4 regions of the Dermacoccus sp. PE3 genome follow, and region 1 is predicted to be linked to each of the others. Evidence: riboswitches for the same ligand, from Rfam matches in the RefSeq annotation. Region 1 holds a riboswitch; each other region holds the start of a gene.
The links. A riboswitch is a leader RNA that binds a small molecule or an ion and turns the genes downstream of it on or off. The one in region 1 is predicted to bind S-adenosylmethionine.
Positions count from the first base shown of each region.

Region 2: another riboswitch for S-adenosylmethionine. It lies ahead of AA983_RS03225 (TauD/TfdA family dioxygenase); the one in region 1 lies ahead of AA983_RS15985 (flavin reductase family protein).
Region 3: another riboswitch for S-adenosylmethionine. It lies ahead of AA983_RS07385 (bifunctional o-acetylhomoserine/o-acetylserine sulfhydrylase); the one in region 1 lies ahead of AA983_RS15985 (flavin reductase family protein).
Region 4: another riboswitch for S-adenosylmethionine. It lies ahead of AA983_RS07920 (MetQ/NlpA family ABC transporter substrate-binding protein); the one in region 1 lies ahead of AA983_RS15985 (flavin reductase family protein).

Region 1 covers NZ_LDCM01000002.1:145,734-153,420, forward strand. The annotation lists gene AA983_RS06185 (DNA translocase FtsK) at 1-1,377, shown strand, start outside; SAM riboswitch class I at 1,563-1,652, shown strand; gene AA983_RS15985 (flavin reductase family protein) at 1,927-2,472, shown strand; gene AA983_RS06200 (LLM class flavin-dependent oxidoreductase) at 2,472-3,605, shown strand; gene AA983_RS06205 (ABC transporter permease) at 3,732-4,649, shown strand; gene AA983_RS15160 (ATP-binding cassette domain-containing protein) at 4,646-6,478, shown strand; gene AA983_RS06215 (MauE/DoxX family redox-associated membrane protein) at 6,583-7,687, opposite strand, start outside.
Region 2 covers NZ_LDCM01000001.1:680,706-688,392, reverse strand. The annotation lists gene AA983_RS03230 (type ISP restriction/modification enzyme) at 1-2,227, shown strand, start outside; SAM riboswitch class IV at 2,833-2,948, shown strand; gene AA983_RS03225 (TauD/TfdA family dioxygenase) at 2,963-3,847, shown strand; gene AA983_RS03220 (GNAT family N-acetyltransferase) at 3,892-4,479, shown strand; gene AA983_RS03215 (carbon starvation CstA family protein) at 4,597-6,858, shown strand; gene AA983_RS03210 (YbdD/YjiX family protein) at 6,851-7,087, shown strand.
Region 3 covers NZ_LDCM01000002.1:422,733-430,419, forward strand. The annotation lists gene thrS (threonine--tRNA ligase) at 1-881, shown strand, start outside; gene AA983_RS07385 (bifunctional o-acetylhomoserine/o-acetylserine sulfhydrylase) at 952-2,277, opposite strand; SAM riboswitch class IV at 2,343-2,458, opposite strand; gene AA983_RS07390 (GNAT family N-acetyltransferase) at 2,572-3,051, shown strand; gene AA983_RS07395 (hypothetical protein) at 3,048-3,434, shown strand; gene AA983_RS07400 (HIT domain-containing protein) at 3,467-4,036, shown strand; gene pgsA (phosphatidylinositol phosphate synthase) at 4,147-4,770, shown strand; gene AA983_RS07410 (phosphatidylinositol mannoside acyltransferase) at 4,770-5,726, shown strand; gene AA983_RS07415 (glycosyltransferase family 4 protein) at 5,731-6,882, shown strand; gene AA983_RS07420 (hypothetical protein) at 6,885-7,463, shown strand; gene AA983_RS07425 (potassium transporter Kup) at 7,681-7,687, opposite strand, start outside.
Region 4 covers NZ_LDCM01000003.1:5,533-13,219, reverse strand. The annotation lists gene AA983_RS07945 (glycine--tRNA ligase) at 1-1,697, opposite strand, end outside; gene AA983_RS14815 (GNAT family N-acetyltransferase) at 1,769-2,800, opposite strand; partial or broken gene AA983_RS16005 (acyl-CoA thioesterase) at 2,784-3,188, shown strand; gene AA983_RS16000 (hotdog domain-containing protein) at 3,442-3,669, shown strand; gene AA983_RS15995 (hypothetical protein) at 3,650-3,817, shown strand; gene msrA (peptide-methionine (S)-S-oxide reductase MsrA) at 3,909-4,562, shown strand; SAM riboswitch class IV at 4,792-4,903, shown strand; gene AA983_RS07920 (MetQ/NlpA family ABC transporter substrate-binding protein) at 5,124-6,089, shown strand; gene AA983_RS07915 (methionine ABC transporter ATP-binding protein) at 6,134-7,147, shown strand; gene AA983_RS07910 (methionine ABC transporter permease) at 7,144-7,687, shown strand, end outside.

The DNA of each region.
Region 1 (7,687 bases):
GTGGCCAGCGCCGACGTGCGCATCCTGTCGCCCATCCCGGGCAAGAAGGCCATCGGTATCGAGATCCCGAACGCCGACAAGGAACTTGTCAGCCTCGGTGACGTGCTGCGCAGCCAGGCGGCCCGCAACAATCACCACCCGATGGTCATGGGTGTCGGTAAGGACGTCGAGGGTGGCTACGTCGTGGCCAACCTCGCGAAGATGCCGCACATGCTCGTCGCCGGTGCCACCGGTGCCGGTAAGTCGAGCTTCGTCAACTCGATGATCACCTCACTCCTCATGCGGGCCACGCCCGAAGAGGTGCGCATGGTGCTCGTCGACCCCAAGCGCGTCGAGCTGACGGCGTACGAGGGCATCCCGCACCTCATCACGCCGATCATCACGAACCCGAAGAAGGCCGCCGAGGCTCTCGAGTGGGTCGTGCGCGAGATGGACGCGCGCTACGACGACCTCGCCGCGTTCGGCTACAAGCACATCGACGAGTTCAACAAGGCCGTGCGTGCGGGCAAGGTGACCCTCCCGCCGGACAGCAAGCGCAAGCTCGCGCCGTACCCGTACCTCCTCGTCGTCGTCGACGAGTTGGCGGACCTCATGCTCGTCGCGCCGCGTGACGTCGAGGCCTCGATCCAGCGCATCACGCAGCTCGCGCGTGCCGCCGGTATCCACCTCATCCTCGCGACGCAGCGCCCGTCGGTCGATGTCGTCACCGGCATCATCAAGGCCAACGTGCCGTCGCGTCTGGCGTTCGCGACTTCGTCGCTCGCCGATAGCCGCGTCGTGCTCGACCAGCCCGGCGCCGAGAAGCTCCTCGGTCAGGGTGACGCGCTCTTCCTCCCGATGGGCACGAGCAAGCCGATGCGTGTGCAGGGCGCGTGGGTCAACGAGTCGGAGATCCACGGCGTCGTCGCGCACGTCAAGGCTCAGCTCGCGCCCAACTACCGCGAGGACGTTCAGCAGACGGCGCCCAAGAAGGAGATCGACGAGGACATCGGTGACGACCTCGACGTCTTGCTGCAGGCGGCCGAGCTCGTCATCACGACGCAGTTCGGTTCGACCTCGATGCTGCAGCGCAAGCTGCGCGTCGGCTTCGCCAAGGCCGGTCGCCTCATGGATCTGCTCGAATCGCGAGCCATCGTCGGCCCGTCCGAGGGGTCGAAGGCGCGCGACGTCCTCGTCAAACCCGAGGATCTGCCGACGACGCTGGCCCTCCTCAAGGGCGAGGACGTGCCGGAGCCGGACGGTGCTGGCGACGGCCCCGTCGACCTTGTGGCCCAGTCACAGGACGCGATCCCCGCCCAGGGGGAGCAGTACTACGACGGGCACGACGGCGGTGACGGTAGTGAGGACGCCTGGGAGCTGACGCAGCACGGTCGCTGAGGTCGCCAGGTCGGCGGCGCCAGCCTGATGGAGGAGTCCCTGCATCCCGGATCATCGGGATGCAGGGACTTTTGTGTCCCGGACGGTCCCGTGTGGCGTCCGAGGTGGTAGTTGCGATACAGGTGTCGTGTCCCAGTATGTGGATTCTGCTTGTGGGTGGCGCGACCAGCCAGTTGACTGCATTCATCCCATCCAGAGCGGCCGAGAGATCTGGCTCGTCGACGCCGCAGCAACCGACCCTCGCGGAACGGTGCTCACGCCAGAAGCGATGGAGTTGATTCTCATGTCGGAACACCGCGTTTCGTCTTTTCGTGCCTGCCGACGTCGGACGGTTGATTTGATGCGCCGTCGCGTCAGTGCATGTCGCTGAAGAACGCACGACGATCTCAACGCCTCCGTGGGCGCGACCCTCGCGACTTTCGACTCTCGGGTCGTAGCCCGCCCATGCCCGAGATGCCGTCCGGTCGGATCACCGATTGTCGATGTGACCCGGTACGTCGTACGCGCGCTAGACGCCCTTCCCCGCTCACTGATCAAGAGATGAGTTTCATGTTGCCCACAGCACCACCTCACACCGAGATCGTTGTCTCGGTGGTGAAGCCCGATCTTCGTCCCGTGTTTCGCCGCGCGGTCTCGAGCGTCTGGGTCATCACGACTGCCGGGGAGGCAGGGCCGGTCGGCTTGACCGCTTTGTCTGTCCACTCGGTTTCGGTCGACCCACCCCTCGTGTCCTTCAACATCAGTCGCACGTCTCACTCGCTGGCTTCAATCGTGCGAACCGGACGTGTCGCCCTCCACCTTCTCGACGAGAACCAAGGGCAGCTCATGACCCGATTCGCCGGCCCGCGTGAGGCCCGGTTTCAGGACGACGGTCTCTGGTCGTGGGACAGGACCGGTCTGCCGCGACTCACGGACGTCGCAGCTCGATTGACAGCCACGGTCCGTGATGCCCATGAGGCGGGAGACAGCTGCCTCATCGTCGCCGAGGTGGATAGCGCCGAGCACGTCGCAGATCGCGGTCCGCTTGCCCACCACAACGGAGCGCATCACAGCGTCTCGCCCTCAGTGTCACGAACGACGAACGGAGTCCGATGATGAGCACGTCCACGAACCAGCCGACCTTCCACTGGTTCCTACCGACCTCCGGCGACTCGCGTGGAATTGTCTCTGGAGGTCATGGGGCCGCGGTCGAGGGCACTGATCGAACCCGTGAACCGTCCGCGGGCTACCTGCGTCAGGTGGCACAGGCGGCGGAGGCCAACGGTTTCGAATCCGTCCTGACGCCAACGGGTCTGTGGTGCCAGGACTCCTGGCTCATGGCCGCTGCGCTTTCCCAGCACACTGAGCGGCTGAAGTTTCTCGTCGCCTTCCGCCCAGGGTCCGTCTCGCCGACTCTGGCAGCGCAAATGGCCACCACCTTCCAGACCATCACTGACGGTCGACTCCACGTCAACATCGTCACCGGGGGAGAATCGTCCGAGCAGCGGGCGTTCGGCGACTTCCTCGGCAAGGACGCCCGATATGCGCGGACCGGAGAGTTCCTCGACGTCGTGAGTCGGTTGTGGGATTGCGAGGATTCGTTCGACTATCGCGGCGAACACCTGGTGGTGGAACAAGCGCGACTCTCGCGGACGCCGACCCCGCGTCCCGAGGTCTTCTTCGGCGGATCTTCGCCAGCCGCACTCGAGATCGCGGCCCGCCACGCCGACGTGTACCTCACCTGGGGGGAGCCGCCGGCACAGGCCAAGGAGAAGATCGACCGAGTCCGCGAACTGGCCGCCCGGCAGGGCCGCACTGTGCGATTCGGTATTCGGTTGCACACGATCTCCCGAGACACATCCGCCGAGGCCTGGGCGGTCGCGGAAGGGCTACTCAAGCGCATCCCCGCGGAACTCATCGAACGTCAGCAGGACGCGCTGCGTCGGTCGGAATCCGAAGGGCAGCGGCGCATGCTCGCGCTGAACGGAGGGACCACTGCCGATTTGGAGATCTACCCCGGGCTCTGGGCTGGCGTGGGGCTGGTGCGCGGTGGAGCCGGAACGTCGCTGGTCGGTTCACATGCTGAGGTCGCAGACCTGATTCGGCAGTACCGCGACGTCGGCTTTGACGATTTCGTGTTGTCCGGATACCCGTGCCTGGAGGAGGCCTACTGGTTCGGTGAGGGGGTGCGCCCACGGGTGGAGGCGGTCCCGGCGGAAGAGCATTCGCACGACCGAGCCGTGAGCTGAGGATCTTTCTCGAATTCGAGGGTTTGCACCGGCCAGGTCGTGGCCACTGACCTGGCCGGCATTCTTTCCGCAATTGCATAAGCAAATGTTTGACAAATCATAATGAAAACCTATGAGGAGTGACTCATGAACGTGACGAGCAGCACAGCTCGGGCGTCGACGGCGGCAGCTGTTGCTTCGCCGGGATCGGCCGACGACACCTTGCCTGCCCGAGTGCGCTTAGGCAGCGCTGGCTCCAACGCGCGCCGTAGGAGGCGGCGGAATCTCATCCGCAGTGATCACGAGCCGCCGAGTTGGGAGGTGCGGGCTCTGAGCCCGCTGGCAATCATCGCGGTGTGGCAATCCGTGAGTGTCATCGGTTGGTTGCCGCAGGACGTTCTCGCACCGCCATCCCGGGTCCTCTCAACGCTGGGGTCGCTGATCTCCGACGGCACGCTCACAACTGCCCTCAGCGTCTCGGTGCAGCGTGCCGGGTTCGGATTCGCACTGGGGTCGCTCATTGCCTTGGGTGCAGCGCTCCCGGTGGGCCTGACGCGTACCGGTGAGGCGATTATCGATCCGCCGATGCAGATGCTCAGGACTCTGCCCCTGCTGGGGCTGGTTCCGTTGTTCATCGTCTGGTTCGGGATCGGGGAAGCGCCGAAGATCCTCCTGGTGGCGCTCGGGGTGTGCGTGCCGTTGTACCTCAACGCGGTAGGTGCGCTTCGATCCATCGACTCCGATCTGTACGAGCTCGCCGACGCGCTGGACCTCACGGCGTGGCAGCGCTTTAGGCACGTCATTATTCCCGGTGCCCTGCCCGGAACCCTGGTGGGCGTCCGGCAAGCTCTCGCCTTCGCTTGGTTGGCCCTCATCGTTGCAGAGCAGATGAGCGCGACGGCCGGACTCGGCTTCATGATCAACAACGCCCGCGACTTCATGCAGACCGACACCATCGTCGTGGGCCTGCTCACCTACGCCGCCCTCGGGCTCATCACGGACGCCGCCGTCCGGGTGGCGGAACGCCGCGCCCTGCGGTGGCGAACGGAAGGAACGTCACAATGAGCGACAACCAGTCGAAGCACCCTGGTGGGCCCACCGATCGGTGGACGTCCCCGGGACTGGACGGCCGAAAGGGCCTTGCCGTCCATCTCGAGTCCGTCTCGAGGCGATTCGGGGACAACGTCGTCCTTGATGACCTCGACCTCGACATCCCCGCCGGGCAGTTCGTTGCGGTCCTGGGACGGTCGGGCGCGGGCAAGTCGACCCTGCTGCGCCTCCTGGCCGGTCTCGATCGCGGCGAGGTCTCTGGGGCGGTGGGCACGAGCGAGCGTGTGTCCGTCGTGTTCCAGGACGCGCGGTTGTTGCCGTGGGAGGACGTCGCTGCGAACGTGCGGCTAGGCGCACAAAGTATGGGTGTCAACGGGGCGGAACTGGACGCGAGGATCACGCAGACGCTCGCAGAGGTGGGGCTCGGCGACAGGGCCCGCGCCTGGCCGCGTGCCCTGTCGGGTGGACAACGACAACGTGTCGCTCTTGCGCGGGCACTCGTCACCGCACCCGACCTCCTGCTCCTCGACGAACCGTTTAGTGCCCTGGACGCCTTCACGCGTCAGGAGGCGCAGGATCTGGTCGTCCGCCTCTGGCAACGTCACGGACCGGCTGTCGTGATGGTTACGCACGATGTCCGTGAAGCGGTGCTCTTGGCCGATCGGGTCGTTGTACTCAACGAGGGCACAGTGGTTGCGGATCGCACGGTGGACCTGCCCCGTCCGAGGCGACGTGAGGACGCGGAAGTCAACGCCCTCGTCGCGGGTCTGACGGCGGATCTCGACAAGGCTCGAGCTCTGACCGCGCAGGCCCAGCCGCAGGGGAGTTCCTCCTCGGCTGCGGGCGACCGTTCGAGTTGGACACGGCGTGGCGTCTTGGCCGGGGGTCTTCTGGGAGCGTCGGCGCTGGTGGGATTCACCCGCCCCTCGGATGCTTCCCGCACCGCGACGGTGCGTGTCGCACAAGGCGGATCGGCGCGTGGCGCCACGCTCCGAGTCGCCGTCCAAACCGACGGAGTACGATCCCTGCTGCGCGCGTCCGGCCAGCTCGACGACACGCCGTACACGATCGAGTTCTCGCAGTTCACCTACGGGATGGCCATCGTCGAAGCTCTCCAGGCTGGCAAGGTGGACGTCGGCGGAGTCGGGTCGACCCCGCCAATCTTCGGAGCAGCGGCGGGCTCGGGATTCCGCATCGTGGCAACGACCGCGTTGCGGAACCATCGCGACTCATCCGTCCTCGTGAAGAAGCACTCGGGTTTGTCCACCGCCGCCGATCTGCGGGGCAAGCGGATCACGGTGCCCAAGGGCAGCTCGGCTCACGGGTTGCTTCTGAATTTCCTGCACCGAGGTGGTGTGAAACCGTCCGAGGTCACCTTTGTCTACCTTCCGCCGGCCGACGGTGCGGCCGCTTTCACCCGCGGAGATGCGGACGCGTGGGTCATCTGGGAGCCGTTTGTCACCCAACAGCTCCGCAGCGGGGCGCGGGCCATCGGAGGCGGTCCCCCGGACGAGGCTGGGCTGAACTTTTCGCTCGCGTCGACCGATACGCTCGGGGACGCCGATCGGGTGGCCGCCTTGCGCGATTACCTTCGACGTCTGCAGAAGGCCTATGCCTGGGGAGCAACACACCTCGACGCCTACGCCCGGGCCTGGTCCCAGGAATCCCGGCTGCCGCTGTCCGTCACCCGATCCGCGATCTCGCATAAGAAGACCGATCAACGTCCGGTCACGGCAGCTGACATCCGGCTCGAACAGACGCTCGCCGATCGGTTGTTCGAGGACAAGGTCATCCCGAAGAAGGTCCATTTCACCGACATCGTCGAAACGGGTCTGATGCGGTGAGCTCAGGCGTGTCGACCACCTGACTCCCGTGACCGCGCGAATCGCGTGACCGCGGGAGTCAGGTGGCGTGTCGACCGCTCACTACACTCCGTTGTCACGCTCCGTTATTCGCGCGCCGAGTCGGTGAGGGCGTCGGCCCGATCACCGTCTCCAGCCTCAGGCCGGGCCGCGGCCACCTCAGCGATGATCTCCTCCATCGCCTCGGTGATGGCCTGCGAGCCGCTGACCGGACCCGCCAGCAGGTACCGGTCCGGCCCGAGCGCGACCAGGGTCGGCGTGCCGGATCCGAACATCTGCAGCAGGGCGTTGTGCTCGTCGATGAGGATGCTCTTGGGCGCGTAGCCCTGCTCCTGCAATGGCTGCAGATGGGATTCGTGCGTGACGACAAGTCGGACGGGGATGCCGCGCAGCTGCGCCTCCCAGCCCTGCGCCTGCTCGATGACGGGCAGGCAGGAGCCGCAACCAGGGCTGACCATGAGCAGGACGACCGGGCCGGAATCGGCCATGGAGATCATCGAGACGCGGTTGCCCTCGCCGTCGGCCAACAGGGCGAAGGGGGTGGGGCGCCGCTCGTAGTCCTCGATGCCGTCGTCCGCGACCTCAGCCAGCGGGGTGGTCGTCAGGGAGGTGCTGGTGTAGTCGAAGGTGGGGTCTTCCGTCACCATCGTGCCGGTCGTGACGGTAGGCGTCGCCACCTTGTTCATGGCGGGCTCCTGATGGGCAGCAATGTCGTCCATGAATGACGCGACGGCGGGGCCGCCGATGGCCGGCCCAGCGGCGATCAGGTCGTCGGTGCCGAGGAGGAGGGCCGTCGGCGTCCCGCCTCGAACCATCTGCGTGAAGGTGGCCTGTGGGTCGAAGTAGACCTCGAAATCCTGCGGGTCGATGAGGCCGTGGTAGGTATCCGTGGCGAACGAGGGCAGGACGATCACCGTGCGCACGTGCGGCACGGTGTGCTGCCAGGCGCGGACCTTTTCAATGACGCTGACACAGGATCCGCAGCTGGGGGACACGACGAAGACTGCCGCGGGGCGCCCTGTCGGCAGGTCTCGCAGCGCGATCGTCGTGCCGTCTACCGTCTCGAGCGCAACGAAGGGCGTAGGCGCGCGGAGGTACTCGCCGTCCGCGGACGGCGCAGCCGCGTTGACGGCACCGGCCTCTCCGCGGTGCCCAGCAATAAGCCACGTGAGGACGACGGCGGCGAGGACG
Region 2 (7,687 bases), on a different contig from region 1:
CGAGGTCGTCGACTTCATCCTGCGCTCTGCGGACGCTGTGCTGCGCGAGCACTTCGGGCAGACGCTCTCGGATGAGGGAGTGCACATCCTCGACGGGTTCGTCGGCACGGGCACGTTCATCGTGCGCCTGCTGCAGCTCGGGCTCATCGAACCGCACGACCTGGCGCGCAAGTACGCCAGCGAGTTGCACGCCAACGAGATCCTGCTGCTCGCGTACTACATCGCCGCCGTCAACATCGAGACGACGTATCAGGACTTGCGCGGGTCGCTGGAGCAGCCGACGGACTACGAGCCGTTCGAGGGGCTGATCCTTACCGACACGTTCCAGTCGTGGGAGAACGACGACCGTCTCGACACCGAAGTGTTCGTGCAGAACAACGAGCGCCTGGAGAAGCTCAAGAAGCTCGATATCCAGGTGATTGTGGGCAACCCGCCGTACTCGTCGGGGCAGGACTCGGCGAACGACAACAACGCGAACGAGAAGTACCCCGACCTCGACGCCGCGATCCGTGATACCTACGCCGCAAAGTCGAGTGCGACGAACAAGAACTCGCTGTACGACTCCTACATCCGCGCCATCAAGTGGGCGAGCCTGCGGATCAAGGACCGCGGCGTCATCGCGTACGTGACGAATGGTGGCTGGCTGGATTCGAACACCGCCGACGGGATGCGCAAGAGCCTCGCCGAGGAGTTCAGCGACATCTACGTCTACAACCTGCGCGGCAACGCACGCACTGCAGGCGAACAGCGCAAGAAGGAGGCAGGCAACGTATTTGCCGCCGGTGGTAGAACGACTGCGGCCGTACTGGTGGTGGTAAAGGACCCTGCCAAGTCGGGCTCCGCGACGATCCACTACACCGACATCGGCGACTACCTCACCCGCGAGCAGAAGCTTGCCAGAGTCGCCAAAGCAGTCGATGTCAAGGGACTCGGAGCCGTGACCATCGCCCCGAACGCGCATGGCGACTGGCTCAACCAGCGCCGCGACGACTTTGAGGCGTTCCTGCCCCTTGCGGCGGACCAGGGTCCGCGAGGAATCTTTCAGGTCGGAAGGCCAGGTGTTCAGAGCAACCGGGACGCTTGGGTCTATAACGCGGGCAGAAAGCGCATTGCGCTTGCCATGCGCCGTGCCGTCCAGACGTATGAAGAAGCCCTCGCTGGCGAGCGGTCCTACGACCCGGCCAGAATCAAGTGGTCCTCTTCTCTTGAATCGCGTTTGGCCCGCGGACAACGCATCGGATTCGACCCCGGCCGCCTAGGGCACGCGATGTACCGCCCCTTCGAAAAGGCCAATCTGGTGATCGACCCCGACTGGTTACACCGTCCAGGAATCCTCCCAGTTTCCTTCCCAGTTCCCAATGTTGACAATTTGGGAATCGTGACGATGGGCCCGCGGGACGTTGCTCTTCCCGCAGTCCAGATGCTCGATTGCGTCCCCGACACAGCGTTGTTCGGTTATGCGACCCAGTTCGTGCCCCGGTACCGCTACGAGAAGGTCGATGCTGACGAAGGCATGCTGTCGCTCGGCACCTCAGCCGCACACGACGTCGTCGACGGATACCGCCGCATCGACAACATCACCGATGAGGCGCTGACGAGGTTCCAGGCGGCGTACGGAACCTCGATCACGAAGGACGACATCTTCTTCTACGTCTACGGGCTACTGCACTCGCCCGACTACCGCGAGACGTACGCGGCGGACTTGAAGAAGATGCTGCCGCGCATCCCGCTCGTCGAAGACGCACAGCCGTTCATCGACGCAGGGCGCAAGCTTTCCGAGTTGCACCTTGGGTACGAGACCGTCGAGCCGTACCCGCTCGAGGGGCTTGATGCGCAGCCAGTCGATGGTCAGGATCCGTATGCGTTCTACGCGGTGGGCGACAAGAAGATGCGCTTTGGCAAGCCGTCGGTCGAGCAGAAGGCCGCGGGTGAGCGTCACGATCGCTCGACGATCCACTACAACGGCCATATCACCCTCTCGGGGATCCCGCAGGAGGCGTACCGCTACATCCTGGGCTCGCGCTCGGCGATCGAGTGGATCATCGACCGCTACTACGTCAAGACGGACAAGGCCTCGGGCATCGTCAACGACCCGAACGACTGGTCGAAGGAGGTCGGCGACCCGCGGTACATCATCGACCTCCTAGCCCGCATCGTCACAGTGAGCCTCGGAACGATGAAAATTGTCGACTCCCTCCCTTTCTTGAAGGCTAAGTCGCAGCCATGAAAGTGACCGGCAAGATCCAGGATGAGAGTGTCAGTTGCGCTCTGGCAGGTGAAAAGTTTGACGGGCACTCCTGCACTCGAACAGCTTGGGGCTTTAGGGGTGTCATTGCGGATGGAACCGTGTGATGGGCCAGGCCTGGAAGGTCTCCGGCCCTCGCCTTTGGCTAGAGATGCCGGGCGAGAAGGAGGCACACCTCGCGGATAGGGGCTGTGAGCCAGGCAAGGTTCGTTGCGGTGTGGCCATTGTGAGCGCGGTTGCCGCGCTTTCACGGATGTCGCGGTGCAGGGAGTGCTTGCGCTTGGCTGGCCATGGAAGGCCATCGAAAGCGAAGCGAGCGGTTCTGCCCGGCCGCGGGTACGGAGTGCCAAAGGCGGCCGTTCGGATCGTTGGCGGGGGTGCGCCAGGATCGAAGCGTTGAAGTGGGAGTCGTCGCCGGTAGGGGCCCCTCGTCGGAGCTCCCTAGTGAGCGACGATCGGAAGGCGATCGACTGCGGGTGTCCAGGTTGCCCGCGACAACAGCACGACCTTCCGTTAGATCCCGCGATGCGGACACTCACCAACCAATAACTGTTCGTTCTGCGAAACCTGCGCTTACGTTATGAGTGGGTCACGAGTTCCGGCGACAAGTCTCGGCTGGCCGGACGGCAACCCTCCGCTGCGGTGGGGTGCCCCGAGTAACGACCTGGCGCGTCGCCGCCCGGCGTCTGCGCAAGCGCAACGAACGAAGAGGTTGTCATGACACTTCTCGCCACCCACGCTCCCGCCACGACGCCCGGCCTGCGCATCGAGCGCCTCGGCCCGGCCCTGGGCGCCGTCATCCACGGCATCGACTTGGCGTCCATCGACGAGGTCGCGGCCTTCGACATCCGCCGCGCCCTGCTCGCCCACAAGGTGCTCTTCTTCCGCGACCAGCACGCCTTCGACGACGATGCCCAGGTGCGCCTCGGCAACCTGCTCGGCGAGCTGACGCCCGGCCACCCTGTCGCTGGCAATCACGAGCGCAGCGAGATCTACAACATCGACTCGAGCGACCCCGAGTTCTCCTTCTCCGACGTCTGGCACACCGACGTCACGTTCATGAAGCGGCCGCCGGCCATCAGCATCCTCCGCGCCGTGACGCTCCCGCCCTACGGCGGCGACACGTCCTGGGCCGACAGCCAGGCCGCCTACGACTCCCTCTCCGCACCCTTCAAGGCGCTCGCCGACCAGCTGCTCGCCGTCCACGACGGCAACCGCGAGTGGGGCGCCTTCCTCAAGAAGAACGGCGGCCACGAGTGGGAGGGCGAGATCGTCACCGAACTGCCCGCCGTCGAACACCCCGTCGTCCGCGTCCACCCCGAGACCGGCCGCCGCGGCCTCTTCGTCAACCCCGGCTTCACGTCCCACGTCAGCGACGTCTCCGAAGCCGAATCGCGTGCCATCCTCGACGCCCTCTACGCCCACCTCACGCAGCCCGAGCACACGATCCGTCACCGCTGGGCGCCCGGCGACGTCGGCATCTGGGACAACCGCGCCACCTCCCACTACGCCAACCGCGACTACACGAACACCCGCGTCATGCACCGCGTCACCGTGCGCGGCGACGAGCCCCGCGGCGTCGACGGCCTGCGCGCTCAGTAAGCGCACCGAAAACTGATCGACGCTCCACCGTCGGGGGTGATGAGATGACCGACATGATCGAACTCATCGCCCCCGACGCCGCGCGCTACGACGACTGGTCGGCCATGCTGCGCGAGTTCCGCGACGCCACCACCGACTCGCGCGACGACCGCTGGGTGTGCGCGGGCGGCATGGACGGATCGGGCTTCTTCGCGGGCACCGACGTCGACATCACCCCCGACGGCTTCGCCGCCTACGTCGAAGACTGCGCCCGCCAGGGCAACACGATGTGGCCGCCGCACACCGGCCTCGTCCACTGCTCCTACTTCTGGATCGTCGACGACGGCGCCCTCGTCGGTCACCTCGCCCTGCGTCACGCGCTCAACGAGTTCCTCTACGAACTCGGCGGCCACATCGGCTACTCCGTGCGGCCGGCCGCTCGCGGACGCGGCATCGCCAAGGAGGCTCTGAAGCTCGGGCTCGCCGAAGCCGCCGCGCTCGACATCGCCCCCGTGCTCGTCTGCTGCGCGCAGACGAACGGCGCCTCGCGCGCCGTCATCGAGGCCTGCGGCGGGCAGCTCGAGGACGTTCGTGAAGACAGCCGCCGCTACTGGTTCGGCGACGGGCCGCGCCCCACCGGCCCCACTGCGTGACGTTCGCCCAAATTCGTGATGCAGGTGTGACCTGCGCGCGCGGTGTCAAAGCCCTGTGACCTACCCGACACCGCATAACGTGGCCCTGCTCACACTCACACGAAAAGGGAGGTCTCCGTGCCCGCGTCGAGCACCAAAACCCCCGAGCGCGACGGGAACACGCCCCCGGTCGCGGTCGACCTACCCCGGCAGATCACGGGACGTCAGAAGATCGTCATCGCCGTCGCGGCCGTCATCGCCGCCATCGGCTGGACGATGGTCGCGTTCGTCCGCGGCGAGCACGTCAACTCGATCTGGTTCGTCATGGCTGCCGTCGGCAGCTACGTCATCGGCTACATGCTGTACAGCCGCCTCATCCAGTACAAGGTCATCCGCCCGCGCGACGACCTCGCCACCCCGGCCGAGCAGTTCGAGAACGGCCAGGACTTCATGCCGACCGACCGGCGCGTGCTGTTCGGTCACCACTTCGCCGCCATCGCCGGCGCCGGCCCGCTCGTCGGCCCCGTGCTCGCCGCGCAGATGGGTTACCTGCCGGGCACGCTGTGGATCATCTTCGGCGTCATCTTCGCGGGCGCCGTGCAGGACTACATGGTGCTCGCCATCTCCACGCGCCGCGGCGGTCGCAGCCTCGGCCAGATGGCGCGCGACACGCTCGGCCCCGTCGGTGGCTGGGCGGCGATGTTCGCCGTCATGGCGATCATGATCATCCTGATCGCGGTGCTCGGCCTCGTCGTCGTCAACGCCCTTGCCGAGTCACCCTGGGGTGTCTTCTCGCTCGCGATGACGATCCCGATCGCCCTCTTCATGGGGTGCTACCTGCGCTTCGTGCGCCCCGGCGCCGTCTCCGAGGTCTCGGGCATCGGCGTCGTCCTGCTGCTCCTCGCCATCGTCGCCGGTGGCTGGGTTGCCGGCACCGACTGGGGCAAGGACATGTTCACGCTGTCGCCGACGGCGCTGTCGTGGGCCATCATCATCTACGGCTTCGCCGCCGCCGTCCTTCCGGTGTGGCTGCTGCTCGCTCCGCGTGACTACCTGTCGACGTTCATGAAGGTCGGCACGATCGTGCTGCTCGCGCTGGGCATCGTCATCGCGCGCCCGTCCATCGACATCCCGGCCATCACGTCGTTCGGCAAGGAGGGCAACGGCCCCGTCTTCGCCGGTTCGCTGTTCCCGTTCCTGTTCATCACGATCGCCTGTGGTGCGCTCTCCGGCTTCCACGCTCTCATATCCTCGGGCACGACGCCGAAGCTGCTGCAGAAGGAGAGCCAGGCTCGCCTCATCGGCTACGGCTCGATGCTCGTGGAGTCGTTCGTCGCGATCATGGCGCTCATCGCGGCCGCCATCATCGACCACCACCTGTACTTCGTCATGAACTCGCCCGCCGGCGTCACCGGCGGTACGCCCGAGAAGGCTGCCGCGTGGGTGAACTCGCTCGGCCTCGGCGGCGACCCGACGTCGGCCACCGAGATCGCGCAGGCCGCGAAGGACGTCGGCGAGGAGTCGGTCGTCTCCCGCACGGGTGGCGCACCGACGTTCGCCTTCGGTATGTCGAACGTGTTCTCGCAGGTCATCCCCGGCGCTTCGATGAAGCAGTTCTGGTACCACTTCGCGATCATGTTCGAGGCGCTGTTCATCCTGACGACGGTCGACGCCGGTACCCGCGTCGCGCGCTTCATGCTCTCCGACACGCTCAGCAACGTCCCGGGCCTCAAGCGCTTCCGTGAGACGTCCTGGAAGGTCGGCGCCTGGATCACGACGTTCCTCGTCGTCGCCGGCTGGGGCTCCATCCTCCTCATGGGTGTCACCGACCCGCTGGGCGGCATCAACACGCTGTTCCCGCTGTTCGGTATCGCCAACCAGTTGCTCGCCGCGGTAGCGCTGACGGTCGTGGTCGTCGTCGTCGTCAAGAGCGGCCACGTGAAGTGGGCCTGGATCCCGGGCGTTCCCCTCGCGTGGGACGTCATCGTCACGATGACGGCCAGCTACCAGAAGATCTTCTCCTCCGACCCGAAGCTCGGCTACTGGGCGCAGCACAAGGCGTTCGTCGACGCCAAGGAGAAGGGCCTGACGAGCTTCAAGACGGCCAAGACGCCGGAGGCGATCGACGCGGTCATCCGCAACACGTTCATCCAGCAGTCGCTGTCGATCCTGTTCGCGGGTCTCGTTCTCATCGTCGTCATCGCCGGTGTCATCGCCGCCATCAAGGCGGTTCGTGCGGGCGAGGCCGACGACGGCGTCACCGACGAGAAGGTGCCTTCGAAGATCTTCGCCCCGGCCGGTTTCTCGGCCACGGACGACGAGAAGGCCGTGCTCGAGCAGTGGCGCGAGGCCGGTCTCGACCCGGAGGGTGCTCCCGCGGGAGGTCGCGTCCATGCCTGAGCAGACGAACACGCAGTGCCGGCTGGAGCAGGAGCAGCCGGGCGGTCTTCGTCGGGCCTTCGACTCGGTGCGGTGGTACTGGGCGTCCGTCATGGGCGACAACCACTACGAGCGCTACCTCGCGCATCACGAGCGCACTCACCCCGGTGAGGCTCCGATGACGAAGAAGGAGTACTGGCGCGAACGCACCGACGCGCAGGACACCAACCCGCGCAGCCGCTGCTGCTGAACGTCGCACAACGCCGGGCCCCGCAGAACCTCTGAGGTTCTGCGGGGCCGCGGCGTTTCCGCCTCGTTCAGATCACGCGCCAGGCCGGTCAATGAACGAGGTGACACGCGTCAGAGGGAATCTGCGGTGTGGAGCTGAACCCGAACTGCGGGGCCGGGGTCACGGGGGCCAGGACGCCGATCGGCTCTCCTTCCCACGAGCCGCTCAGCGTCGCCACGCGGCGAAGGTCCTCGGCGACGTAATACTCGTGCGCCCCGTGGCCTGCGGACCCGTGCTTCTGAACCCCCTCCACGAGGCGACGAGCCAGCGGGTTCGACAATCGTGCCGTCACAGGGTGGATGAGCGGTCCACGGACCAGGCGCAAGGGGTAGCCCAAGAGCCTGCGACGACCGAACGTAGCGCTAAGCCTCGACCGATCGGTGGCGATGACCCACTTCGAAGAGGTGCGCGCGACGTGAACGTCCGACAACGTGACCTGATCGAACTGGTACGTCTCGCAGACGTACGCTCCGACTTCTTCGTTGGGAGCGATGAGTTCGCGCGCCGTCCGGGTGGGCCACCATGATGTCGGCGAACGCGCCGAACGGGGAGCGCTGCCAG
Region 3 (7,687 bases), 280 kb from region 1:
GCGACGAGAAGTCCGGCGTTCTCTCGGGCCTCACGCGCGTGCGCATGATCACCCAGGACGACTCCCACTCCTACGTGACGCCGGAGCAGGCGCCGGGCGAGATCAAGCACCTGCTCGACTTCATCCTCGGGCTGCTGCGTGACTTCGGGCTGAACGACTTCTACCTCGAGCTGTCGACGCGTGACGAGGCCGGCGACAAGAAGGACAAGTTCATCGGCACCGACGAGCAGTGGGAGGTCGCGACGCAGGTGCTCGCCGACGTCGCGAACGCCTCGGGCCTCGAGCTCGTGCCCGACCCGGGCGGCGCAGCCTTCTACGGCCCGAAGATCTCCGTGCAGGCACGTGACGCCATCGGCCGTACGTGGCAGATGTCGACGATCCAGTACGACTTCAACATGCCCGAGCGCTTCGGCCTCGAGTTCCAGGCTCAGGACGGCACGCGTCAGCAGCCGGTCATGATCCACTCGGCGAAGTTCGGTTCGATCGAGCGCTTCCTTGGTGTGCTCCTCGAGCACTACGCGGGGCAGTTCCCGGCGTGGCTCGCACCGGTTCAGGTGCTCGGGGTTCCGGTCGCGGAGGAGTACTACGACTACCTCGGCGAGGTGGGTGAGAAGCTGCGTCGGGCCGGCGTACGCGTCGAGATCGACACGAGCGACGACCGCTTCCCGAAGAAGATCCGCAACGCCTCGAAGTCGAAAGCGCCGTTCATCCTCATCGCCGGCGAGGAGGACCGCGACAACGGAGCCGTGAGCTTCCGTTACCGCGACGGCTCGCAGAAGAACGGCGTGCCGGTCGACGAGGCCGTGGCCGAGATCGCCGCGTACATCGCCTCGCGCAACAACACGTCGCCCACGGCGGCCGAGGCACCTGCCGAGGCCTGATCCACATACGACGAAGCCGCCGCCCCGATTTGGGGTGGCGGCTTCGTCGTAGTCTCCGCGGTGCGGGCGATCAGGCGGAGGCAGCCTTCGCGGCTGCGAAGCCCTTGTCGAGGTCGGCGATGATGTCGTTCGCGTTCTCGATGCCGACCGACAGGCGCACGAGGCCGGGCGTGACGCCGGCGCCGCGGCGGTCGTCGTCACTGCCCTGGCTGTGCGTCGTCGTCGCCGGGTGGATGGCGAGCGAGCGGACGTCACCGATGTTGGCCACGTGCGAGTGCAGCTCGAGGGCGTCGACGAACGCCTTGCCCGCGTCGATGCCGCCGGCGATCTCGAAGGAGAACACTGCACCGGAACCGGTGGGCAGGTAGCGGTCGGCCAGCTCCTTGTACGGGCTGTCGTCCTTCGAGGCGTAGAAGACCTTTTCGACCTGCGCGTGCTCGCTCAGGTAAGCGACGACCTTCTTAGCGTTCTCCACGTGACGCTCGACGCGCAGCGACAGCGTCTCGAGGCCCTGGGCGATGAGGAAGGCGTTGAACGGCGACACGGCGGAGCCGAGGTCGCGCAGCAGTTCGACGCGCGCCTTGAGAATGAATGCGAGGTTCGCGCCGAGCGCCGAACCGACGCCGAGATCGCGGGCGAAGACGAGGCCGTGGTAGCTCTCGCTCGGCTCGTTGAACTGCGGGAACTTCTCCGGCTCCTTGGCGTAGTCGAACGTTCCGGCGTCCACGAGCACGCCGGCGATCGACGTGCCGTGGCCGCCGAGGTACTTCGTCGCCGAGTGGATGACGACGTCCGCGCCGTGCTCGATCGGGCGCAGCAGGTACGGCGTCGCGACGGTGTTGTCGACGAACAGCGGCAGGCCGGCGTCGTGGGCGACAGCGGCAACACCCGCGACGTCGAGGACCTTCTGGTCGGGGTTGCTCAGCGTCTCACCGAAGAGGAGCTTGGTGTTCGGTCGGATGGCGTTCTTCCACGCGTCGAGGTCACCGATGTCCTCGACGAAGGTGGTCTCCACACCGAGACGCTTGAGCGTGTACTTGAGCAGGTTGTACGTACCGCCGTAGAGAGCGGCCGACGCGACGACGTGGTCGCCTGCCTGCGCGACGTTGAGGATGGCGAACGTCGTCGCGGCCTGGCCGGAGGCCAGCAGCAGGGCGCCGACGCCACCCTCGAGCGCCGCGATGCGCTCCTCGACGGCCTGCGACGTCGGGTTGCCGATGCGGGTGTAGATGGGGCCGAGGTCGGACAGGCCGAAGCGGTTGGCCGCCGTCTCGGCGGAGTCGAAGACGAACGAGGTCGTCTGGTAGATCGGCAGCGCGCGCGATCCGGTGTCCCCGTCCGGCACCTGGCCGGCGTGGATCTGCTTGGTCTCGAAAGCCCAGTCCTGAGCGCTCATGACAACTCCTCGAAAGGTCGCTACCCGTGCGCGAACCTCGCACGCGGGGTGCGCCGGAAGCTCTGCTTCCGCGCTTGCCCGGGCGTATCCGACGCCGGGCCAGGTCGTCACCCGGAGCACCCCGCCGCGGTGGGAGGGTTGCCGGCCAGCAAACCGGGGTTTGACGCTGGCGCTCGTGACCTGGTCCGAGGATATCCCGGGCGGTATCGAGGGGCGGGACTCGTGTCTCACATCGTGGTTTGCCGTGCGGCGCGGGGCGTTTGCCGAAGGGTCAAGCCGTGGTTGACTGGCGCCATGACGATCACCATCGCCCGGGCCAGGCGTGACGACGCCTTCGCCTGTGCAGCGCTTCGGTTGCGCTCGGACCTCGAGGAGGGGCACCCGAATCGGGCCGGTTTCGTGACCGAGTACGCGGACGACTTCCTCTCGGCCTTCGACGAGGTACCCACGTGGATCGCCACCCGTTCCGACGGCACCGTCGTCGGCATCGTGCAGTGCGCCCTCGTCCACCGGATGCCGACGCTCGCGCGCGGCGCCAAGCCGTGGTTGTACGTCGCGTTCGTCTTCGTCGTGCCCGACGAGCGTGGCGCGGGACTCGGCGAACGCATGCTCCGCACCGTCGACGCCTGGGCGGACGCGCGCGGCGTCGAGCGGATGCTGCTCAACACGCGTCCGAAGGCGCGCCCGTTGTACGAGCGTCTCGGATTCGGTGCCCCGGAGGAGCGACACATGCACCGCGACGCACCGTTCGCGGCCACGAAGGAGCAGCGATGAGCGACATCATCTGGGCCCTCGACCAGCGCGAGCGCTGCATCGCCTGCCCGTCGAAGCCGGCGGCGAACGCCGTCGTGCTCTACCTCGGTGAGGACGGCTCGCTGCCGCGCGAGAGCGTCGGATCGCTGGCCGAACGTGGCGTCATGGCCGCGGGCGTCGTGTGGGCGGGTGTGACAGCGGAACTCACCGACGACGACTGGCTCGACCTCGAGGACGCCGCAAGCGGCCTCGGCGGACTCGCGAGCGCCGTCGCCGTCGTGGGTGAAGGCGATGCCGCAGCCGTCGCACAGAAAGTGGCAGAGCGCGTGGGCGGCCTGGCCCACGCGGGCGCTGCGAGCGACGAGCGGCTCGTGGAGAAACTCGCCGAGATCGCTCCGGTCTGACCCGGCGCGCGGGTTTCCCTAGGATGGGGCGCATGGTCACGCAGAACGAGGACTTCACTCCCGAGCACGCCGAGTCCGAGCACGACTTCGCGGGGGAGCCCGACGGGTTCGGCCGACTGTGGACGCCTCACCGCATGGCCTACATCGAGGCCGACCGCCCCTCGAGGGACGCCGGCGACGGCTGTCCGTTCTGCGCGGCGCCGGGCAAGGACGACGCCGAGGGCCTCATCGTGCACCGCGGTGAGCACTGCTTCGTCGTGATGAACCTCTTCCCGTACAACCCGGGCCACCTGCTCGTGTGCCCCTACCGTCACGTGCCGCACTACATCGACCTCACGGACGCGGAGACCGAGGAGTTCACGAAGCTGACGAAGCAGGGCATTCGCGCGCTCAAGGCGGCGTCGAACCCGGCCGGATTCAACCTCGGCATGAACCAGGGCGATGTCGCGGGCGCCGGCGTGGCTGCGCACCTGCATCAGCACATCGTGCCCCGCTGGGGTGGCGACATGAACTTCATGCCGATCGTCGGCCAGACGAAGGCTCTCCCGGTGCTTCTCGAGGACAGCCGTCAGCGCATCGCGGCGTCCTGGCCAACCGACTGACGGCCTCGACCTCGCGGGGCGTGCGGCTCGTGAACGCGGGGTGAGATGTGACTCGTCCGGCGCGGCGCGCACCTCGGCTCGACGTATCGAACCGCTACAGTTGAGTCACCATGCTGAACAAGTACGCGCGCGCCTTCTTCTCCGCGATCTTCCGCCCCCTGGCGCAGCTGCTCCTGCGCCTCGGCATCAGCCCTGACGTCGTCACGATCGTCGGCACGCTCGGTGTCTCGTTCGGCGCGCTGTGGTTCTACCCGCGCGGCGAGTTCCTCGTCGGCACGCTGTTCATCACGGCCTTCGTCTTCTCCGACATGCTCGACGGCAACATGGCCCGCCTGTCGGGTCGCTCGTCGGTGTGGGGCGCCTACCTCGACTCCACGCTCGACCGCGTCGGTGACGCCGCCATCTTCGGTGGCCTCGTGCTCTACTTCGCCGGCCAGGGCGACAACTTCCTCATGGCCTGCCTCGCGCTCGCCTGCCTCGTGCTCGGTTCCGTCGTCTCGTACGCGAAGGCTCGCGCCGAAGGCCTCGGCATGGAGGCGAACGTCGGCATCGCCGAACGCGCGGACCGTCTCGTCGCGGTTCTCGTCACCACCGGCCTCACGGGCCTGTTCGACCTGCCGTACATCGTCCTGACGATCGTCCTCGCCCTGCTCGCAGTCGCCTCCTTCATTACCGTGCTGCAGCGCATGCTCATGGTGCGTGGCCAGGCGCTCGGCAAGGCTCTCGCGAAGTGATGGCTCGGCCCGCTCTCTCCCGTAAGCGAGCGCAGGACGCCGCCACCGTTCTCGCCTTCAAGGCCGGATGGCGTGCCGTGCGCGCCCTGCCCGAGCCGGCTGCGTACGCGCTCTTTGAGAAGATCGCGGACGTCCTTCACCGTCGCGGCGGCAAGGACGTCGAGCGGATGCGCTCGAACTACGCCCGGGTCCGCCCGGAACTCGACGCCGCAGCCCTGGACGACCTCACCCGTGAGGGCCTGCGCTCCTACTTCCGTTACTGGTGCGACGCGTTCCGCCTCCAGTCGCTCTCGCATGACGATCTGCGCTCGCTCGTGCGCACCACCGGTGCCATCGACCAGGTGCGGGCGGACCTTGCGGCGGGGGAGTCGATCGTCCTCTACCTCGGCCACCTCGGTAACTGGGATCTCGCCGGCGCATGGTCCGCCACCGAGCTCGCGCACGTCACGACCGTTGCCGAACGTCTCGAACCCGACGAGCTCTTCCGCGCGTTCCTCGAGTTCCGTGAGGGCCTCGGCATGACGATTATCCCGTTGACGCAGGGCGTCGACGTCATGGGTCAGGTCGAGGCGGCGCTGCGGGTGCCGGGCGCCTTTGCGCCGCTGCTGTCGGACCGTGACCTCACGCAGCGTGGCGTCACCGTGAAGCTCGCCGGACACGACGCGCGGGTCGCCGCCGGGCCCGCGATTCTGGCCCGACGCACGGGTGCTCGCCTGTACCCCGTCACGATCGCCTACGACCCTCCGAGGGGTCGCGCGATGCGAGGCATCGAGATCCGCTTCCACGACCCTGTCGATGCCGGTTCGTCGCCGGACATGCGCGCCGACGTCCTCGCGGCCACGCAGCAGTGCGTCGATGCGTTGTCGACGGCGATCGTCGAGCGCACCGAGGACTGGCACATGATGCAGCGCGTCTTCGTCGACGACCTCGGCAACCGCGCGCCGCGAGGGAACTGACACGATGCGCGTCGGTCTCGTCAGCCCGTACTCGTTCGACGTGCCCGGCGGCGTGCAGCTGCACGTGCGCGACCTCGCCGAGTACCTCATCGGCGCCGGCCACGACGTGAGCGTCCTCGCGCCCGCGGACGACGAGACGCACATGCCCGACTACTTCGTCAGCGCCGGGCGTGCCGTGCCGATTCGCTACAACGGCTCCGTGGCGCGCCTCGCCTTCGGCCCACTGACGGCTGCCCGCGTCAACCGCTGGTTGGAGCGCGGTCAGTTCGACGTCCTGCACGCGCACGAGCCGGTCAGCCCCAGCGTGTCGATGCTCGCCCTGTGGGCGTATGACGGACCCGTCGTGGCGACGTTCCACACCTCCAACGTGCGTTCTCGCGCGCTGCACGCCGCGCACCCGCTGCTTCGTCCTGGCCTGGAGAAGATCACGGGCCGCATCGCGGTGTCGCAGGCAGCGCGTGAGACGGTGGCGCGTCACCTCGGTGGTGACGCGGTCGTCGTCCCGAACGGTGTGTACGTCGACCAATTTGCGCAGGCACCCCAGAACCCTGCGTGGCGCGGCACGGACGAGCGCCCGACGATCGCGTTCCTCGGGCGGATGAACGAACCGCGCAAGGGTCTCGACGTCCTCGTGCGCGCTCTGCCGCAGATCGCCCGCAGCTACCCGGGTGTGCGGCTGCTCGTCGCCGGGCCGGGGGAGCGCGACGAGGTGATCAAGGCCGTTCCCGAGCAGATGCGTGAGCGCATCGAGTTCCTCGGCATGATCTCCGACGCGGAGAAGGCGTCGCTGTTCCGCTCGGTCGACCTCTACGTCGCGCCGAACACCGGCGGTGAGAGTTTCGGCATCATCCTCGTGGAGGCATTGAGTGCCGGGGTGCCGGTTGTGGCCAGCGACCTCGAGGCGTTCGCGCGCGTGTTGGACGGTGGACGCTGCGGCGTCCTGTTCCGCACGGGCGACGAGGGCGACCTCGCACGCCGTGTGACGGCGTTGCTCGACGACCCCCACCGCCGCGCAGACCTGGCGCGTCGGGGCGCGGAGCGCGCCCGAATCTACGACTGGAGCACCGTCGCACGCCACATCCTCACGGCCTACGAGACGGTGGCGAGCTCGCACGAGGTGAGTGAGCGGACGTTGCGCATCGCGAGGAGGTTGTAGTCGTGCAGGAGTGGACCGTTGTTGCGTTGCTCCTCGCGGGAGCGCTCGCCATCGCGTGGTACCTGAGCTACACGGCTGCCCGGCTCGACCGTTTGCACGCACGGGTCGAGGGGTCGCTCGCGGCGCTCGACGCCCAGTTGGTGCGGCGCGCGGAGGTGGCCTTGGAACTGGCGAACGGCGCCGACCTCGATGCTGCGAGTGCGTTTCTCCTGGCGTCGGCGGCGAGTGCGTCGCTCGAGGCGTCTGAAGGCGCTCAGATCACCGCGGAGGTGCAGGAGGTGGGCGTGCCCGAGGAACGGGCGCTCATCGAGGGGGAGCTGACGGCGGCCCTCGGCGCGGTGGTCGAGGACTGGGCTCCGGCGTCGGCGGCGGGCACGCAGGTTCGGCGCCGGTTGGCTGACGCGTGTGAGCGGGTGGAGTTGGCGCACCGGTTCCACAACGAGGCGGTGACGGATGTCCGTCGGGTGCGTGCGAAGCCGGTGGTGCGGGCGTTGCACTTGGCGGGCCGCACCCACTTGCCGCGCCCGGTGGAGTTCGACGACCACGTCGAGGGCCTGACGACGACATCCGCCTGGCGCTGAGCACTCCCGTTCCTCGAAAACCCAACCCAGAAATCGCCGCCTGAAAAGCCAGGCAAGCACCCAAGCCACAACGCTCTTCAAGAACCGAACCCGGCTGGAAGCGGACGCCCCCGAAGCGCTGTCGCACCGAGCGTCGGTCCTCGCAAGCTCGGACCGGCGCTCGGTGCGACAGCGCAAGGGAAAAGACAGGCAGATCCTTTTGTAGGGCGCGAGCGCCCTACAAA
Region 4 (7,687 bases), on a different contig from region 1:
GTGCCGCCCACGGAGCGAGCGAGTTCCAGCGCGCCGTCGACGACGGCCTGGCGCCGCGCGTCGATGTCGAGGAGGAAGCCGGCGCCCTCGAGCGTGCTGACGAGATCCTCGGCCGAGGCGATGTCGACGTGCGGCTGCGCAGCGGTGCGCTGCAGGTACGTGGTGCGACCCGCCGTGAGAAGACCGGCCGTCGCGGGGACGACAGCAGTGCCCCACAGCGCCACGAGCCAACGGATCGGGCGGCTGAAGGTGAGCTCCGGGTCGTTCCACTTCATGTTCTTGTCGCTGCGCAGGCCCGCGACGACGTCAGTGACGATCGCGCCGAGCACCTCGAGCACACCGCGACCGGTCTGCGTCTGCTTGACGGCGACGTGCTCCGCGCCGTCGAACTCAGCGGTGACGACGTCATCGACGGAGACGCCCTTGCCGCGGGCGAACCCTTCGAGCGCCTTCGTGGGCTTGCCGTCGGCGTCGTAGGCGGCCGCGACCTTGGGCCCCTTGGCGAGCGTCTCGGCGTCCGGCTCGTGCGCGCTGACGCCGGGCACCGTGACAACGATGCGGCGCGGCGTGCCGACGACGCTGAGGTCACCGTGCTCGAGGCGGGTGGCCGCGAGCGCCGTCGTGACGGCCTCCTTCACCGCGGGGAGGGTGGCGTCGACGACGTGCGGCGGCATCTCCTCGACGCCAATCTCGAACGCGAACGTCTGAGCGTCGTCGCCGAGGTCCGTCGCCGACTCGGCCTTCTGGGCCGGCTGCGTGACGTTCGGCGCCGTCACCGCTGCAGCAGCGATCTCGTTGACGCGCGACGTGGCGACGCCCTCCTTGAGCAGCGGGAAGCCGAGCTCCTCGCGGCGTTCGGTCCACAGAGCACCGGCCTCGCGGGCGAGGCGGCGCATGAGCGAGAACGAGCGAGCGCGCTCGGTGGTCGACACGGCGCCACGCGAGTCGAGGATGTTGAACGCGTGCGAGCTCTTGAGCACGTACGTCCACGCCGGCACGGGCAGGCGGGCGTCGATCATGCGCTGCGCTTCGTCCGTGTAGTTCTTGAAGAAGGTGTGCGCAGTCTCGACGTCGGCGTCGTCGAGGTAGTAGCGCGACATCTCGTACTCGTTCTGCGCGAAGACCTCGCCGTAGGAGATGCCCTCGGCGTACGCCATGTCCTTGAAGTGCGTGACGCCCTGGAGCGCCATGAGGATGCGCTCCATGCCGTAGGTGAGTTCGACGGAGATCGGCTCGAGGTTCTGGCCCACGACCTGCTGGAAGTAGGTGAACTGCGTGACCTCCATGCCGTCGAGCCAGACCTCCCACCCGAGGCCCCACGCGCCGATGGCGGGCTGCTGCCAGTTGTCCTCGACGAAGCGCACGTCGTGCGCGTCGAGGTCGATGCCAAGCGCCTGCAGGGAGCCGAGGTAGAGCTCCTGCGGGTTGCCCGGGTCGGGCTTGAGGATGACCTGGAACTGCGTGTGCGTCTGCAGACGGTTGGGGTTCTCGCCGTAGCGGCTGTCGTCGGGGCGCACGGAGGGTTCGACGTACGCGACGTGCCACGGCTCGGGCCCGAGGACGCGCATGACCGTGGCGGGGTTCATCGTTCCCGCCCCGACCTCGGTGTTGTAGGGCTGGACCACCATGCAACCGCGGTCGGTCCAGTACTTCTGCAACGTCAACAGGGCATCTTGCATCGTCAGTACATCGGTCACACGCCCAAGGTTACCGAGTGCCGCGTGTCACCCGCGCCACCGTTCGTCCACGGGAGCCGGTGCCTTGTCGCTCAGGCGTCGTGTGCAGCGTCACCCGGAGCCGAATCGAGCACCTTCTGCCACTCGACCAACGTCCCCTCTCGCTCGTAGCCGAGTTCACGGTTGATGCGCAGCATGTGCTCGTTGGTCTCGTCGTTCCAGGTGCGTTGCACGGTGACGCCGGGCGCGGCCTGGGGCAGAGCCAAGGACACGGCAGCCTTCACGCGGTAGCCGAGCCGATGGCCCCGGTGGGCTTTCGCGACGAGGGTGTCGTCCTGGTAGGCGATCCACGGTGTTTCCGCGGGCACCGAAACGTGCGTGAACGCGGCTATCTCACCGGTTTCCTCGTGCCAGGCCACGGCCTCGACGACGACGCGCCCGCGACGTTCGTCCTCGTCGAACATCGCGGTGACGCGCTCGGGGGTCCAGTTCTCCGGCTCGATGGCGAGGTCGCCGAGAGGTGTGTCGGTCGACATCATTCCGGCGAGGCGCGCCCGTTCCGGCAGCCAGTCTTCGGGAAGCCGACCGACGACGGTCTCGATGCGGTAGCCGTCGTTCATCTCGATGACGCGGCGCATCTCGGCCCCGATGTCGGCGCTCACGGGGAGCCGCTGCCCGTTACGCACGCACGTCTGCGCTTCCGCATAGCCCGCTGCTTCGAAGAAGGCGGCCTCGTCGTTGGCGGCACCGACCGGCGTCTGCGTTTCGATCATGAGCGTGGTGCGCCCGGCCTCTCGGCAGACACGTTCGACCTCGTCGACGAGACGGTGCTTGAGCGCCTTAGCCCGCTCGTCGAGGCAGGCGACGTCGAACCCGGCGAGATGTGGGTTGTCCTGCGTCGGCATCCCGATGGCTGCGGACCCGACGACGTCGCCGTCGTCGTCGATCGCGGCGAGCCAGACCTTCGCGTGGGCCAGGGACTCCCACATCTGTGCGAGTTCGTTCGGCGGGTAGGCAGTCGTGTCGCGCCCCCACTGGCGGCGCCCGGCCGTGACGAAGACGGTCGCCCACTCCTCGAACTGCGGGTGTTCAGGGGTGATCCGTTCGATGCGCACCGTGTTCATGCCAGTCATGGAACGCCAGCAACCGCGCGCCCGACAAGTGAATTTCCGGCGGTACCGGCCCTACGATCGACGGCATGCCCGGAACCGACGCCACATCACCCTGCGTTTCATGGCCGCACCGATGGATGCCGACGTGCGCGGGCGCGTCGGTGCCGGCCGGATGCTCGAGTGGATCGACAAGTCCGCGTACGCCTGTGCCGCGGCGTGGAGCGGGCACTACTGCGTGACGGCCTACGTCGGCAATGTGCGCTTCACCCGCCCCGTCGAGGTGGGCCACATCGTCGAGGTGCAGTCGCGTGTCGTCCACACCGGACGCACGTCGATGCACATCGTCGCGACCGTTTCGTCCGGCGACCCGCGTCAGGGCGAGCTGCGCGTCAACACACAGTGCCTGCTCATCTTCGTCGCGGTCGACGACGACCGGAAGCCCACACCTGTCCCGACGTTCACGCCGCAGGACGAGTGGGAACGCGACCAGCAGGAGCGCGCCGTCACCCTCACCGACGTGCGCACCCGCATCGAAGCCGACATGGTGAAGCAGAGTTACACGGGACGCGACGGAGTCGTGTCGCGAGACGCTGCGCTTCCTCGCGGCACCGACCACCGTCAACTGGGGCGGCAACGTGCACGGCGGCGTCGTCATGGAGTGGATCGACGAGGCGGCAACCCTCGTCGCGGAGCGCTGGAACCAGGGTTCGGCGGTGGCCGTGTACGCGGGCGGTGTGCGCTTCCACCAGCCGTTGCACGTCCGCGACCTCGTCGAGGTGCAGGCGTGGCTCATCCACACCGGCGCGAGTGCGCTCGGGCAACCCGCCCACGGGCGAACTGAACCTCACAACCGAGTGCACGATGGTGCTTGTCGGCCTTGATAACAACGGCCACAAGCGGGCCGTGCCGCCTTGGGTGCCAACGCTTTCCGAGGACGTCGCGCTCGACACGCACGCGCAGACGATGGTCGAGATCCGCGCGAGGCTGCTGCGCCCCATCCCACTCGAAGTGCCGCCGCTCGTCGACTGACGCGCGCCGTTCACGCGGTTGCTCCGCGAGTTCGGAATCCTCTCGGACACGCCTGCGTTGAACACAGCGACCCCAGTGAAAGGAACGCCCCATGTGGTTCACCCGTCAGGATTCCGCCCCGGTCGACGTCGCTGCCGTGCACGACGTTCTTGGCACGCCACTGCTCGGCGGGTGGCCGGACAAGACCGAGACGCTGTACGTCGCGATGGGATGTTTCTGGGGTGCGGAGCGCATCTTCTGGCAGATCCCGGGGGTCGTCTCGACGGCCGTCGGCTACATGGGTGGCGACCGTGAGAACCCCTCGTACGAGGACGTCTGCACGGGCACGACGGGCCACACCGAGGCCGTCCAGATCGCGTACGACCCGGAGAAGGTCTCCCCGGCCCAGCTGCTCAAGGCGTTCTGGGAGAACCATGACCCGACGACGGCCAACCGTCAGGGCAATGACATCGGCACGCAGTACCGCTCTGCGGTTTACTGGACGACGCCCGAGCAGGAGACCGCTACGCGTCGCACCGCAGAAGCGTTCCAGGGTGCGCTGACCGACGCGGGCCGCGGCGCCATCACGACGGAGATGAAGCCCGCCGACGAAGCCGGAAAGTTCTGGCCGGCCGAGGGCTACCACCAGCAGTACCTCGCGAAAAATCCAGGCGGGTACTGCAATCACGGCTACAAGGGCGTGACGTGCCCGGTCGGCGTGGCCGACCTCCCCGCGCAGACCGACGTGCTTCCGCCGAGCAAATAAGCGCGAGCTCGGGGGGTACCTCGACCCCGTGGAGTCCACGCTCCGCCCCTAGTGACTCCAGCCCACGGGGAGAGCACGGCATCAGCGCATCTCTCCACTGGGCAGACTTTCCTGCCGTTGGGTCGAGGCGGCGACTACCCAACCGCAGGAAACTCGGCCCAGCGGTGACGCAGAGTGGCCCAGATCACTTGATTTGACGGGCTTCTCGCGGCGCCTCTAATGTAATGCCGGTCAAGAGATCCGATGCAAAGCCCTGGCTGGTCGGACGGCAACCCTCACGAACGTGGCGGGGTGCTCCAGGTGATGACACGGCCGCGTCAACCGCGCGGCAAGCACGTTCCGCACCCGGAACACATCCCTTTCGAGGGCTTCGTACCGGTGCGCCCGATCCCGGGAGATCACATGCAGCACACGCATCGCCCCACCCAGGCCCCCACCGCGCGACCGCACACGCACGACGCCGCGTTCGCGCGCCCCAAGCACTGACCGCACCCATCGTCGGGCGGTCGTCGCCGCCCACCCCACCGGCGCCTCGCACGCCCCTTCGAGGAAGGCATCACCATGTCCGAGAACACCAACTCCACCACCCCCGGAGCCAGCCCCGCCGTCCAGGCCCTGCCCGAGAAGCCGAAGAGCAACGGCCCCAAGTACGCGGCCATCGGCGCAGGCGTCCTCGTCGTCGCGCTCGCCGCAGGCTTCGGCATCAAGGCCTTCACGGGTAGCGACGACGAGAAGCTGACGAAGATCACCGTCGGTACCACCGAAGCGTCCGACCCGTACTGGACCGAACTGGTCAAGGTCGGCAAGGAGAAGTACGGCCTCGACATCCAGCCGGTCAACTTCACCGACTACACGCAGGCCAACCCGGCGCTCTCCCAGGGCCAGGTCGACGTCAACCAGTTCCAGCACCTGCAGTTCCTCGCCGACTACAACGCCGCGAAGAACGACACCCTGACGCCGGTCGGCTCCACCTACATCGTGCCGCTGTCGCTGTACTCGAAGAAGCACACCACGGTGAACGAGTTCGCCGACGGCGGCAAGGTCGCCATCCCGAACGACGCGACGAACCAGGCACGCGCCCTCCTGCTCCTGCAGAGCGCCGGTCTGCTCACGCTCAAGGGCGGGGGCAACTCCCTGTCGACGCCCGCCGAGATCGACGCCGCGAAGTCGAAGGTCGGCGTCACGCCCGTCGACGCTGCCCAGACCGCAGCCGCCCTGCCCTCCGTCGAGGGCGCCGTGGTCAACAACAACTTCGCCGCCGACGCGAACCTCGACCCGAGCAAGGCGCTGTTCAAGGACGACCCCAAGGCGAAGTCCTCGGAGCCGTACATCAACGTCATCGTGGCCCGCAAGAAGGACGCCGACAACCCGACGTACGCGAAGTTCGTCCAGGCGTACCACGAGAAGTCGGTGCAGGACCTCATCTCCAAGCGCACCAAGGGAACCCAGTACGAGGTGAAGCGTTCCGTCGCGGACGTGCGCGGCATCCTCACCCGCATCGAGTCGCAGATCAAGGCCAAGAAGTGACCCCCACTCCCCCGGCCCGACCCGAGAACGCGCCGGCGGTCCGGCTGCGCGGCGTGAGCAAGACCTTCGTGCGCGGCAAGAAGAACGTCACCGCGCTGCAGGAGATCGACCTCGACGTCGCTACCGGCCGCGTCCTCGCCGTCATCGGGTTCTCCGGTGCAGGCAAGAGCACCCTCGTGCGGCTCATCAACGCGCTCGAGACCCCGACGACCGGCTCCGTCGAGGTCGACGGCGTCGATCTGGCGGGTCTGGGAGCAAAGCAGATCCGAGCTCTGCGGGCCCGCATCGGCATGGTGTTCCAGCAGTTCAATCTCATCCGCTCGCGCACGGTGTACGCCAACGTCGCCTATCCGCTTGAGGTCGCCGGTTGGGACAAGGACAAGCAGGAGGCGCGAGTCACCGAACTGCTCCACTTCGTCGGTCTGACGGAGAAGGCCTGGGCCTATCCTGACGAGCTGTCCGGCGGCCAGAAGCAGCGCGTCGGCATCGCCCGCGCCCTGGCCACGAACCCGGAGATCCTGCTCGCCGACGAGTCGACCTCCGCCCTCGACCCCGACACGACGAAGGACGTCCTGGCCCTCCTGCGCCGCGTCAACGATGAGCTCGGCGTGACGATCGTCGTCATCACGCACGAGATGGACGTCGTGCGTGAACTGGCCGACGACGTCGTGGTCCTCGAACACGGCCGCCTCGTCGAGTCCGGGCCGACCGAGCAGGTGCTCGGCGCACCGACATCGTCAGCCACGCGGCGGCTCGTCGACGCGACGCTGCGCAACGTGCCCGACGCCCGCGAGATCGCGCGGCTGCGCGAGAGGGTGAGCGGACGCCTCGTCACGGCAACCGTCCACGACTCCGCTGGATTCGGAAGGGTTCTCGCCTCCACCGGCGCCCGCGGTGTCGAACCGGAGATCGTCCACGGTGGCCTCACGCCCCTCAAGGAAGCGAACCTCACGACGTTGACCCTGGCCCTGCGCGGTGACGACGTCACCGTCACGCAGGTGCTGACCGACCTCGCCCAGGTCGCCACCGTCCACGAACTCGAGGAGGCCACGGCATGAAGGTCATCACTGCGGACACGGACTGGAGCGCACTGCGCCCCGTGCTGTGGGAGTCGGTCGGGCAGACCCTCCTCATGGTCAGCGCCACCATCGTCCTCGGCGGTCTGTTCGGGCTCGTGCTCGGCGTGCTGCTCAACACGACGCGCCGCGGCGGCATCATGGCCAACCCGACGGTTCACACGATCCTCAACGTGCTCGTCAATATCATCCGCCCGATCCCGTTCATCATCTTCGCGGCCGCGCTCGGTCCGCTGACGCTGAAGGTCACCGGCTCGACGATCGGTACCGCGTCGATGATCTTCCCGCTGACGCTCGCCGCAACGTTCGGCATCAGTCGCATCGTCGAACAGAACCTCGTGAGTGTCGACCCGGGCGTCATCGAGGCGGCTCAGGCGATGGGCGCGAGCCCGTGGCGGATCATCCGCACCGTTCTCATCCCCGAGGCGCTCGCGCCGCTCATCCTCGGGTACACCTTCGCGCTCGTCGCCGTCATCGACATGACCGCGGTCGTCGGCGCGATGGGCGGCGGCGGTCTCGGCA